One region of the Sporosarcina thermotolerans genome, then DNA from elsewhere that is predicted to be linked to it. Evidence: predicted binding sites of a transcription regulator. Region 1 holds the regulator's gene; the other holds the start of a gene.

Region 1 (4,590 bases):
ATGAATTATGATAGAATGGGCATACGAACAAAAAATAGAAGGTGAATACGTTGAGGATTTTCAAGTTTTCAATTCCAATTGCACTTCTTGTTGCCGGAATTTCATGGTATATGCTCCATATAAACTTTCAGGAAGTACCAGGAACATCCAGAGTATGGATATCGATAGGTGCTGCTATCCTTAGCGGTACAATATCCTATTTTTTATTCCCAAAAAGTGAAGATAAAGAATGATTGAAGAGGAATCGATAGCCGGAATGCTGTCGATTTTTTTATATACCTATGGTTAACTTGTTTGAGAAACAGGTTGACACAATTTGAGTTAACTTTTATTCTATTGAAGATAACTCAAATTATGAGGTGGATTATGACAACAGCTAGTGTAAAAACAAAAACGGGTATGAGTGCATTCAGTATTGTCTATTGTGGGATGTTTGCGGCATTGATGATGATCGGAGCGAATATAACGTGGTTCGTGCCTTTCCTTGTCATTGGCGGAGTCCCGATAACGTTGCAAACCTTTTTTGCCGTGTTGGCAGGGCTTTTGCTTGGAAGCCGACTCGGTGCAATTTCGATGACAGTGTATATGTTCGCAGGTTTGGCGGGTGCACCTATTTTTTCAAAGTTCCAAGGGGGCTTTGGCTTCATTTTGGTACCGACTTTCGGCTTCGTTGTTTCGTTTATATTAGTTGCATTTGTAGCGGGGAAAATTGTCGAAAAGTACGGCAGTTTACGAAGTTATGTCGTTGCAGGGCTTGTTGCCCTTGTCATAAATTACGTAATCGGGACGAATTGGATGTACTTTGCATACAAGCTGTGGGCTGCGGCTCCAGATGCATTCAGTTACGGAGTTGCTTGGATGTGGATGGTACCGCCACTTCCTAAGGATATTTTACTGTCGATACTTGCTGGGATTTTCGGACACAGGATGTACAAAGTATTAAGGGTTAGAAGGACGATATAAAAAGGACAATCCGTACAGCTTCAATTGTGCGGATTGTCTTTTTTTATTATGATTGCGATAAATTTTCTAAAATAAAAATGAATCTAATGGCAAGTTCATTCGTATAGTAGGTGAGTGAAAATTTTATAAGAAAAGAGTGTTTGCATGATAAATTTATTGCTATTTTCACTAGTGGTTGGAATCATATCCGCAATTATAATCGTTCCGTTCGGGTCTAAAGAAAACGGGGAAGCTGCCTTTAATAGGATTGGCGCCTTGTCCGGAGCGGTTATTCTCATAGGCTTGTTCACATTTCTAATTTATTACCTTACGAATTTGGACAGGAATTGGACGTCGCTATGGGCCATGCTGTTAGCTGCAACGATTCTTGGCATAATCTTTGCAACAGGGAAAGAGCGAAGCATTAAGGTGGTACTGTTTTTGGCGGCGCTATCCGTAAGTGCATTCATCCTTAGTGCACCACTCTTCAATGCCGATCAAAAATATGAAGCAGTGGAAATGGATCAGCAAGTGGAAATCAAAGCGTTCGATGAAACAAAAACACCTGCGAGTGTGCCGCCGCAATTTGCCCGGAATAAAATGAAAAAAGCATTCGGGCAAGTACCGAATACAAGCTATTACGAGTTGGGGCATTTACAAATCCAAAAAGTGGACGGGGAATTTGTCTATATTGCGCCAGTCGAATTTTCGGGCTTCTTCAAATGGTGGAACGCAAAAACGACACCTGGTTATTTCACAATGAGTGCGACCGATTCAGCTGACAATCCGAAGTTCGTGAAAACTGAGATGTCCTACACGCCTTCTTCATTTTTCGGCAAGCAGGTTGAACGACATATGCGGATGGCTAAGCCTGAACTGATTTTTTACGGCGATGTCCAACTTGAGATCGACGATGAGGGCAAGCCGCATTATATCCGTTCATACGGGAATTTCATCACGGCAAGGAACGGGTTCGATGTCCAGGGGATCGTCATGGTCGATCCAGCATCGGGAGAATTGAATCAGTATGCTCTCTCAGAAGTACCGGAATTCGTTGATGGAGCGGTTTCTCCGGAAGCGGTCAGCCTTCAAAACAGCTATTTCGGTAAATACGTCCACGGTTTTTGGAATTCAATCGTAGGGAAGAAAGATGTCAAGCTTCCGTCGGACGAAGGGACAGAGGCGAATGTTAGCCCTGTATTCGACGAAAATGGCCATATGTTTTACTTCACTGATTTTACTAGCCCGAAAGAGGAAGTCGATTCGATGCTTGGATATGCATTGACGGATGGTCGGACTGGAAAAGCAATTTATTACACTGGTAATTTGGAGGAGTCCTACATGGATTCGCAAGGAACACTTCAAATTATTGAAAAGAAGTTCATTGAGAAGAAATGGACCGGGGAAATGCCTGTGCTATACAACTTCTATGGTGAAGCAAGCTGGTTGACGCCGGTTCTCGATTCAAATGGCTTCTTGCAAAACTATTTCATCGTTTCAGCAGCGAATCCGGAGATTTCCGTTTATGCTAATTCTCCTAATGAAGCTTTAAGGCTTTATAAAACGGCATTACAGCGCGGTGGCAGTACGGTTGACGGCAGCTCAGGCGCACCTGAAGCGAAAGTGGAAGTTGGTGTAGTTCGCGTTTACAAGGAACGCGCCGGGGACTTCACCATTGTTTCTATTTTAGGGGATGACGGACGGAATTACATTGTTTCCACCGAAGCTGTTCCGCTTTCAATCTATATTCAAGAAGGCGATCATCTTGCGATCACGTATTACGAAACGGGTGAACAATTCCTACCTGTTAAGTTAATGAAAAACATGACAATTGAATGATTAAATGAGGCAGTTCTCGAAATACCGGGAGCTGCCTTTCTTTATTGATTATCTGCAAGCGCTCGTTTTTCTTGGAAATCCGCTCGTTTATTCCCGGAACCGCTCGTTTCTCCCGGGAACCGCTCGTTTATTTCCGGAAGCGCTCGTTTCTCCTGGAAACCGCTCATTTTCCCCAGCCTTTTCATAAACAAACACATATATCTCGTATGTATCTCAACAAATTGTCCCATCCTTTGAACAGATTGCATTTCAATTGCCTTCATAACGTATTTCCATGTACAATTAAGTCAAAGATAGTCAAAGTCAATGGCTTATCACCAGAAGAAAGAGGTGAGTTAATGCGAAACATTTCTGACATTATTGAAGGATATTTAAAAGCGATTATCGAAAAGGAAGATAGTGGAACAGTGGAGATCAAACGCAGTGAAGTGGCAGAGAAGTTCCAATGTGTCCCTTCCCAGATCAATTATGTCATTAATACACGTTTCACAGTTGAGCGGGGGTACGCGGTTGAATCGAAGCGTGGAGGCGGGGGATATATCCGCATTTATCGAGTTCAAACGAATTCGCATAAAGAATTAATTGAACATATTTTAAATGGTATCCAGCAAGGTGCGACATATACGATGGCTGAAGATATCGTCTATCGTTTGACTATGGAAGAGGTCATCTCCGAACGTGAGTCAAGAATTATACTTGCTGCGGTAGATCGAACGACACTCCACCAGCCATTGCCGGAACGTGACCTCATTAGAGCAAGGATTTTGCAAGCGATGCTTATGACGTTAATCTACAGGCAAATGGAATAGAAATTGACGAATATGAGGTGCAGATCATGAATTGCGATAATTGCAACGAACGGCCGGCATCCGTAATCTTTACGCAGGAAAGCGTGAATGGTACTACGGAACGCCATCTATGTGAAAAATGTGCATTCCAATCACAGATGTTTCATTTTGATCCGAATCAGGAACCACTGTCAATTCAACAATTCCTTTCCCATTGGTTCGGTGGGAACGAATCAGTGCAACCTTTTCAGCAATCCAGGGAAAGCATGCCTGAGGGGCCAACTTGTCCGGAGTGTGAACTGACATTCAGGAAATTCCTCGACATCGGTAAGTTCGGATGCCCGACCTGCTATGACACGTTTAGGGAGCGATTGCCACGGGTTTTCGGTAAGCTTCATAATGGTCATACGAAGCATGCGGGAAAAATTCCGGTTTCATTCAACGAAATGTTTGCGGTGAAAAAGAAGATTGAAGAGATCCGAATAAAAATGCAGGAGGCAATTGTTGAAGAACGGTTCGAAGATGCAGCCGCTTTAAGAGATGAAGTGAATGAATTGAAACAGCATTTGGCGAAAGACGGTACCGGGGGAGGCGAAAGCGATGTCGATTGATAAATTCATGAGGGGGGCTGTCACTGGGTGGATGGCGTCCCATGGAGAACACTCGGATATTGTCATGTCGACAAGAATTCGGCTTGCTCGTAATTTAAGAGGATTTCGTTTCCCGATAGCTTTCACTGCCGAAGAGGCGGGAAAAGTTGACGGGTTAGCTGCCGCTGCATTGCTTAATTCCGATGAAAAAGGGTATGCCTATATGAAGATGTCAGAATTGCCCATGCTTGATAGGCAAGTGTTAGTTGAAAAGCATCTTGTCAGTCCGCATTTGACAGATCCGAAACGCTATGGTGCGGTTCTTCTGTCTGAAGATGAAACGCTGAGCATTATGGTGAATGAGGAGGACCACATCCGTATCCAGTGCATCTATCCAGGATTTCAGCTGGAAAATGCATATGAACACGCGG
Region 2 (4,590 bases), on a different contig from region 1:
TGCTCATCACCGTTGCAATTATTTTATACACGCATAATCTTGCAATCGGTGTTGTAGTCGGTGTCATTCTGAGTTCACTATTTTTTGTATCGAAAATATCTCGCGTGACTGTGACGCCTCAATCTAACATATATAAGATAAAAGGACCGTTATTTTTCGCTTCCACTACGAAATTCATCCATTCTTTTCGTGACGTAAAGGAGAAGGAAGTCATTATTGACTTTGAAGATAGCCAGCTATGGGATGAATCCGCTGTTGGGGCGATTGTTAAAGTGAAGCAGAAGCTTGAGGAAGAAGGAGTAACGGTAACAATCCGGGGGCTGAACTCTTCAAGTGAACAACTATACGCAAAGTTACAATAGGAGTACGAAAAGGGAGGAATCTACATGAAAATTGCTGTTGCCATTGATGGGTCAGAAAACGCTCTACGTGCTGCAAGGCACGCCATTGCACTTGCCAAGCTATACCCGGAGGCGACATTGGATGTCATTTTTGTCGCGGATTACAATAAAGCGAAAGATGATCGGCTTTTATCGCAAAATGAGGAAAGTCTTTTAGTGAAACGTAAGCAGAAAATGGAACCAGTTTTGGACATGGCGCGTGATGCCGGAGTGAAAGCAAACATGATAGTGCTGAAAGGAAATCCGAGCCAGGAAATCATAAACTATGTGAATTCCGAGGCGATGGATCAGCTCGTCCTTGGCAGCCGTGGGTTGAATGCTTTTCAAGAAATGGTGCTTGGAAGTGTCAGTCATAAAGTGATGAAACATGTGAATTGCCCTGTGACGGTTGTGAAGTAGGTAAGAGGATGAAAACGCCTTAAGAGGGGATGACCTTCATAGGGCGTTTTTTGTATGGGTGAGGATGCAGACTTCCCGTAGAAGGGTGGTGACTTCGCATAGAAGTGTTGCGACTTCCCATAGAATCGCCCCGACTTCCCTTAGAAGTGCGTTTACTTCCCATAGAAGTGCTCCGACTTCCCGTAGAAGAGTGTTTACTTCCCATAGAAGTACCCTGACTCCCCATAGGAGCAGGTAACCAGTTTGATTTCCTCAATGTAACTTGCGATACTTTAAATAAAGATAAAACTAAAAGGGGAATTGCCATGAAGCTGGATCGATTGCGTCAGTCATTTGAAGAACTTGCGAGATTTACAGACGAAGGTGAAGGCATCAACCGGCTGGCTTACACTGAAACTGAACGGAATGCCCGCAACTTTTTAATTAAGCAGTTTGAACGCGCAGGACTAACAGTTCGCATCGACTACGCGGGAAACGTCATTGCGCGTAGGGAAGGAAGGTCCCCCCACTTACCTGTTGTCGCGACAGGTTCACATATCGATTCCGTCTACGCCGCAGGTGAATTTGATGGGACAGCAGGTGTCCTTGTTGCACTTGAAGTCATGCGCTCCCTCACGGATGAGAACGTTAAAACGGAGAATCCGCTTGAAGTCATCATTTTCGCATGCGAAGAATCCGCCCGCTTCGGTGCATCGACTCTTGGCAGCAAAGCGATGACAGGTCGCCTCGACCCCGCTTACACGAGGTCACTGACCGACAAAAACGGTGTTACATTGTTTCAGGCATTCAAAGAAAATGGGCTTGATTTGGAAGAAGTTCATTTGGCAAAACGCTTTCGGGATGAAATCAAGGCATTTGTGGAGTTGCACGTTGAACAGGGACCTGTTCTTGAAAAACAGGGGGTGGCAATCGGTGTTGTTTCTGCCATAGCAGCTCCAGTCCGCTTTCATGTTCATATCGATGGGACAGCAGATCATTCCGGTACGACGCCGATGGATTACCGCCACGATGCCCTGCTTGGCGGAGCGGCAATTGCACTATCCATTGAAAAGGCGGCACTTGCGGAGCTTGAGTATGGTACAGTCGGTACGGTTGGTGTCTTCTCAGTGAAACCTGGGGCGATGAATGTTGTGCCAGGTACTGCAGATCTTTACGTCGATATTCGAGGGACGAACCGTGAATCGAGACAAAGAGTAGTGGCTGCACTAAAAACTGCAGTTAACGATGTGTCGAAAGCGCGAGGCTTAGACATTTGGATGGATGAGATGTCGAAAGAAGAACCTGTTCAGATGGATAGCACAATCGTGGCTGAATTGAAATCAATCTGCGAAGAAAGAGGAGTGTCCTATCTTGAAATGTCAAGCGGAGCGGGACATGACTCCATGAATATGGCGGCGCTCTGTCCGACTGGCATGATTTTCGTCCCGTCCAAAGATGGACTTAGTCATAATCCAGCAGAGTATACGACAATGGAACAGCTGATGGAAGGGGCGGAAGTATTGCGCGCCTTCATGCTGAAACAAGCGGAGGAATTTTAAAAGAAAACAAAAGACGGTGCTGCTTTTATTAACATTAAAATGCAGCATCGTTTTTTATTTTATCAATAAATCAATCAAAAACCTTGAAAGTCAAAGAAGGTCAGTGTATAATAAAAACATAAGTCAAAGATAGTCAATGTCAAACAATATAAATGAACGAACTATATAAGGAGGAAATGGCTTATGAAATGTCAACATTGTGGTAAAAACGAAGCAACAATGAGCCTTCGGCTACAACTGAATCATCAACGTATGCAGTTGCATATGTGTCATACCTGTTTCCAACAGATACAAGGACAAATGAATATGCCGTCATTTGGAAATGATGCAAATCAATTTTTCCAAGCGAACGGCAAGCAGGGAGCACATACGCAAGTTAGAGAAATTGATGAAAACCAAGGGAATGGCCTGTTAGACCAACTTGGAAGAAATATTTCGAATGACGCTAAGGAAGGGAAAATTGACCCTGTCATCGGGCGCGATCAGGAAGTGAAACGCGTTATCGAGACATTAAATAGAAGAAACAAAAACAATCCGGTACTCATCGGGGAACCGGGTGTTGGTAAAACAGCTATTGCAGAAGGGCTCGCCGTGAAAATCAATGAAGGAGACGTGCCTGCGAAACTGTTGAATAAACAAATTTACGTCTTAGATGTAGCATCTCTTGTCACAAACACTGGAATTCGCGGTCAATTTGAAGAGCGGATGAAACAATTAATCGAGGAGATCGAGAGTCGTACAGATGTCATTGTATTCATCGATGAAATCCATCTACTTGTCGGTGCGGGATCAGCAGAAGGTTCCAAAATGGATGCCGGGAATATTTTGAAACCTGCATTGGCACGCGGTGGCATGCAGCTGATTGGTGCGACGACGTTGAAAGAGTATCGTCAAATTGAAAAAGATGCCGCACTCGAACGCCGCTTCCAGCCGATTATCGTAAAAGAACCTTCTGTGGAAGACGCAATTACAATCTTGCACGGCATTAAAGATCGTTATGAAGCTTTCCATGAAGTACGTTATTCCGATGAAGTGATTCGGGCGTTCGTCACATTATCACAACGCTATATCCAAGACCGATTCTTGCCGGACAAGGCAATCGATTTGATGGATGAAGTGGGAGCCCGCTTGAATCTTAAACAGTCATCAGCAGATGCTGAGCAAATCGGAAAACGCCTTGAAGAGATCATCCTACAAAAAGAACAAGCGGCAGAAACAGAAGACTATGAAAAGGCGGCAGCTTTACGTCAAGAAGAAATTCGATTACGTCAACAACTTGAGGATGTTAAGGATAACGATGAATCCCAATATGAAGTGACTGTCGAAGACATCGAGGGAATTGTGGAAGAAAAAACAGGTATTCCGGTGACAAAACTGCAAGCGTCGGAACAAGCAAAAATGAAAGACCTTGCAGAAAATCTTCGTAAAAAGGTAATTGGGCAAGAAGAAGCGGCTGATAAAGTTGCTAAATCAATCCGTCGTAGCCGCGCAGGATTAAAATCAAAAGATCGTCCAATCGGATCTTTCCTATTCGTCGGTCCAACAGGTGTCGGTAAAACAGAAATTACTAAAATATTAGCGGAGGAACTATTCGGTTCCCGCGACACGTTAATCCGCCTCGATATGAGTGAATACATGGAGAAACATGCCGTCTCTAAAATTATCGGTTCACCTCCTGGTTACGTAGGACATGAAGAAGCAGGCCAATTAACGGAACAAGTCCGCCGCAACCCTTATTCGATTCTACTGTTTGACGAAATCGAAAAAGCGCACCCTGACGTTCAACATATGTTCCTTCAAATTATGGAAGATGGTCGATTAACCGATTCGCACGGACGAACAGTGAGCTTCAAAGACACTGTCATCATCATGACAAGCAACGCTGGAACAGGGGAGAAAAAGGTAAGTGTCGGGTTCAATCAAACCGCACATGAATCCGTCTCCATGCTTGAATCACTTGGAAACTACTTCAAACCTGAATTCCTTAACCGTTTCGATGCGATTGTTCAGTTCAATGAACTGACAGAAGACAATTTGCTCGAAATTGTAAACTTGATGCTCGCTGATTTGGAAGAAGCGATTGAAGAAAACGACATCACAATTTCAATTTCATCAGAAGCTAAAATGGAATTGGTAAACTTAGGCTACGACAAACGTTTTGGAGCACGACCACTTCGCAGAGTTATCCAAGACAAAATCGAAGATCCATTAACGGATCTCATTTTGGAAGAAGACGATATTGCAAAGGTCCA

The links. Region 1 encodes CtsR, which represses protease genes until heat stress. Its sites were predicted from a motif close to ATGGTCAATAAAGGTCAAACA; they were not measured.
Region 2: ACFPZG_RS05930 (ATP-dependent Clp protease ATP-binding subunit) is a predicted target of CtsR. The motif match lies at 2,425-2,445, and genes of this name have one in related genera.

What each region holds. Positions count from the first base shown of each region.
Region 1 covers NZ_JBHSRM010000029.1:34,198-38,787, forward strand. Annotated here, with positions in the region: gene ACFPZG_RS17995 (histidine kinase) at 51-233, shown strand; gene ACFPZG_RS18000 (biotin transporter BioY) at 367-963, shown strand; gene ACFPZG_RS18005 (hypothetical protein) at 1,108-2,781, shown strand; gene ACFPZG_RS18010 (hypothetical protein) at 2,823-3,044, opposite strand; gene ACFPZG_RS18015 (CtsR family transcriptional regulator) at 3,120-3,590, shown strand; gene ACFPZG_RS18020 (UvrB/UvrC motif-containing protein) at 3,617-4,180, shown strand; gene ACFPZG_RS18025 (protein arginine kinase) at 4,170-4,590, shown strand, end outside.
Region 2 covers NZ_JBHSRM010000009.1:94,241-98,830, reverse strand. Annotated here, with positions in the region: gene ACFPZG_RS05945 (SulP family inorganic anion transporter) at 1-362, shown strand, start outside; gene ACFPZG_RS05940 (universal stress protein) at 387-800, shown strand; gene ACFPZG_RS05935 (Zn-dependent hydrolase) at 1,106-2,338, shown strand; gene ACFPZG_RS05930 (ATP-dependent Clp protease ATP-binding subunit) at 2,522-4,590, shown strand, end outside.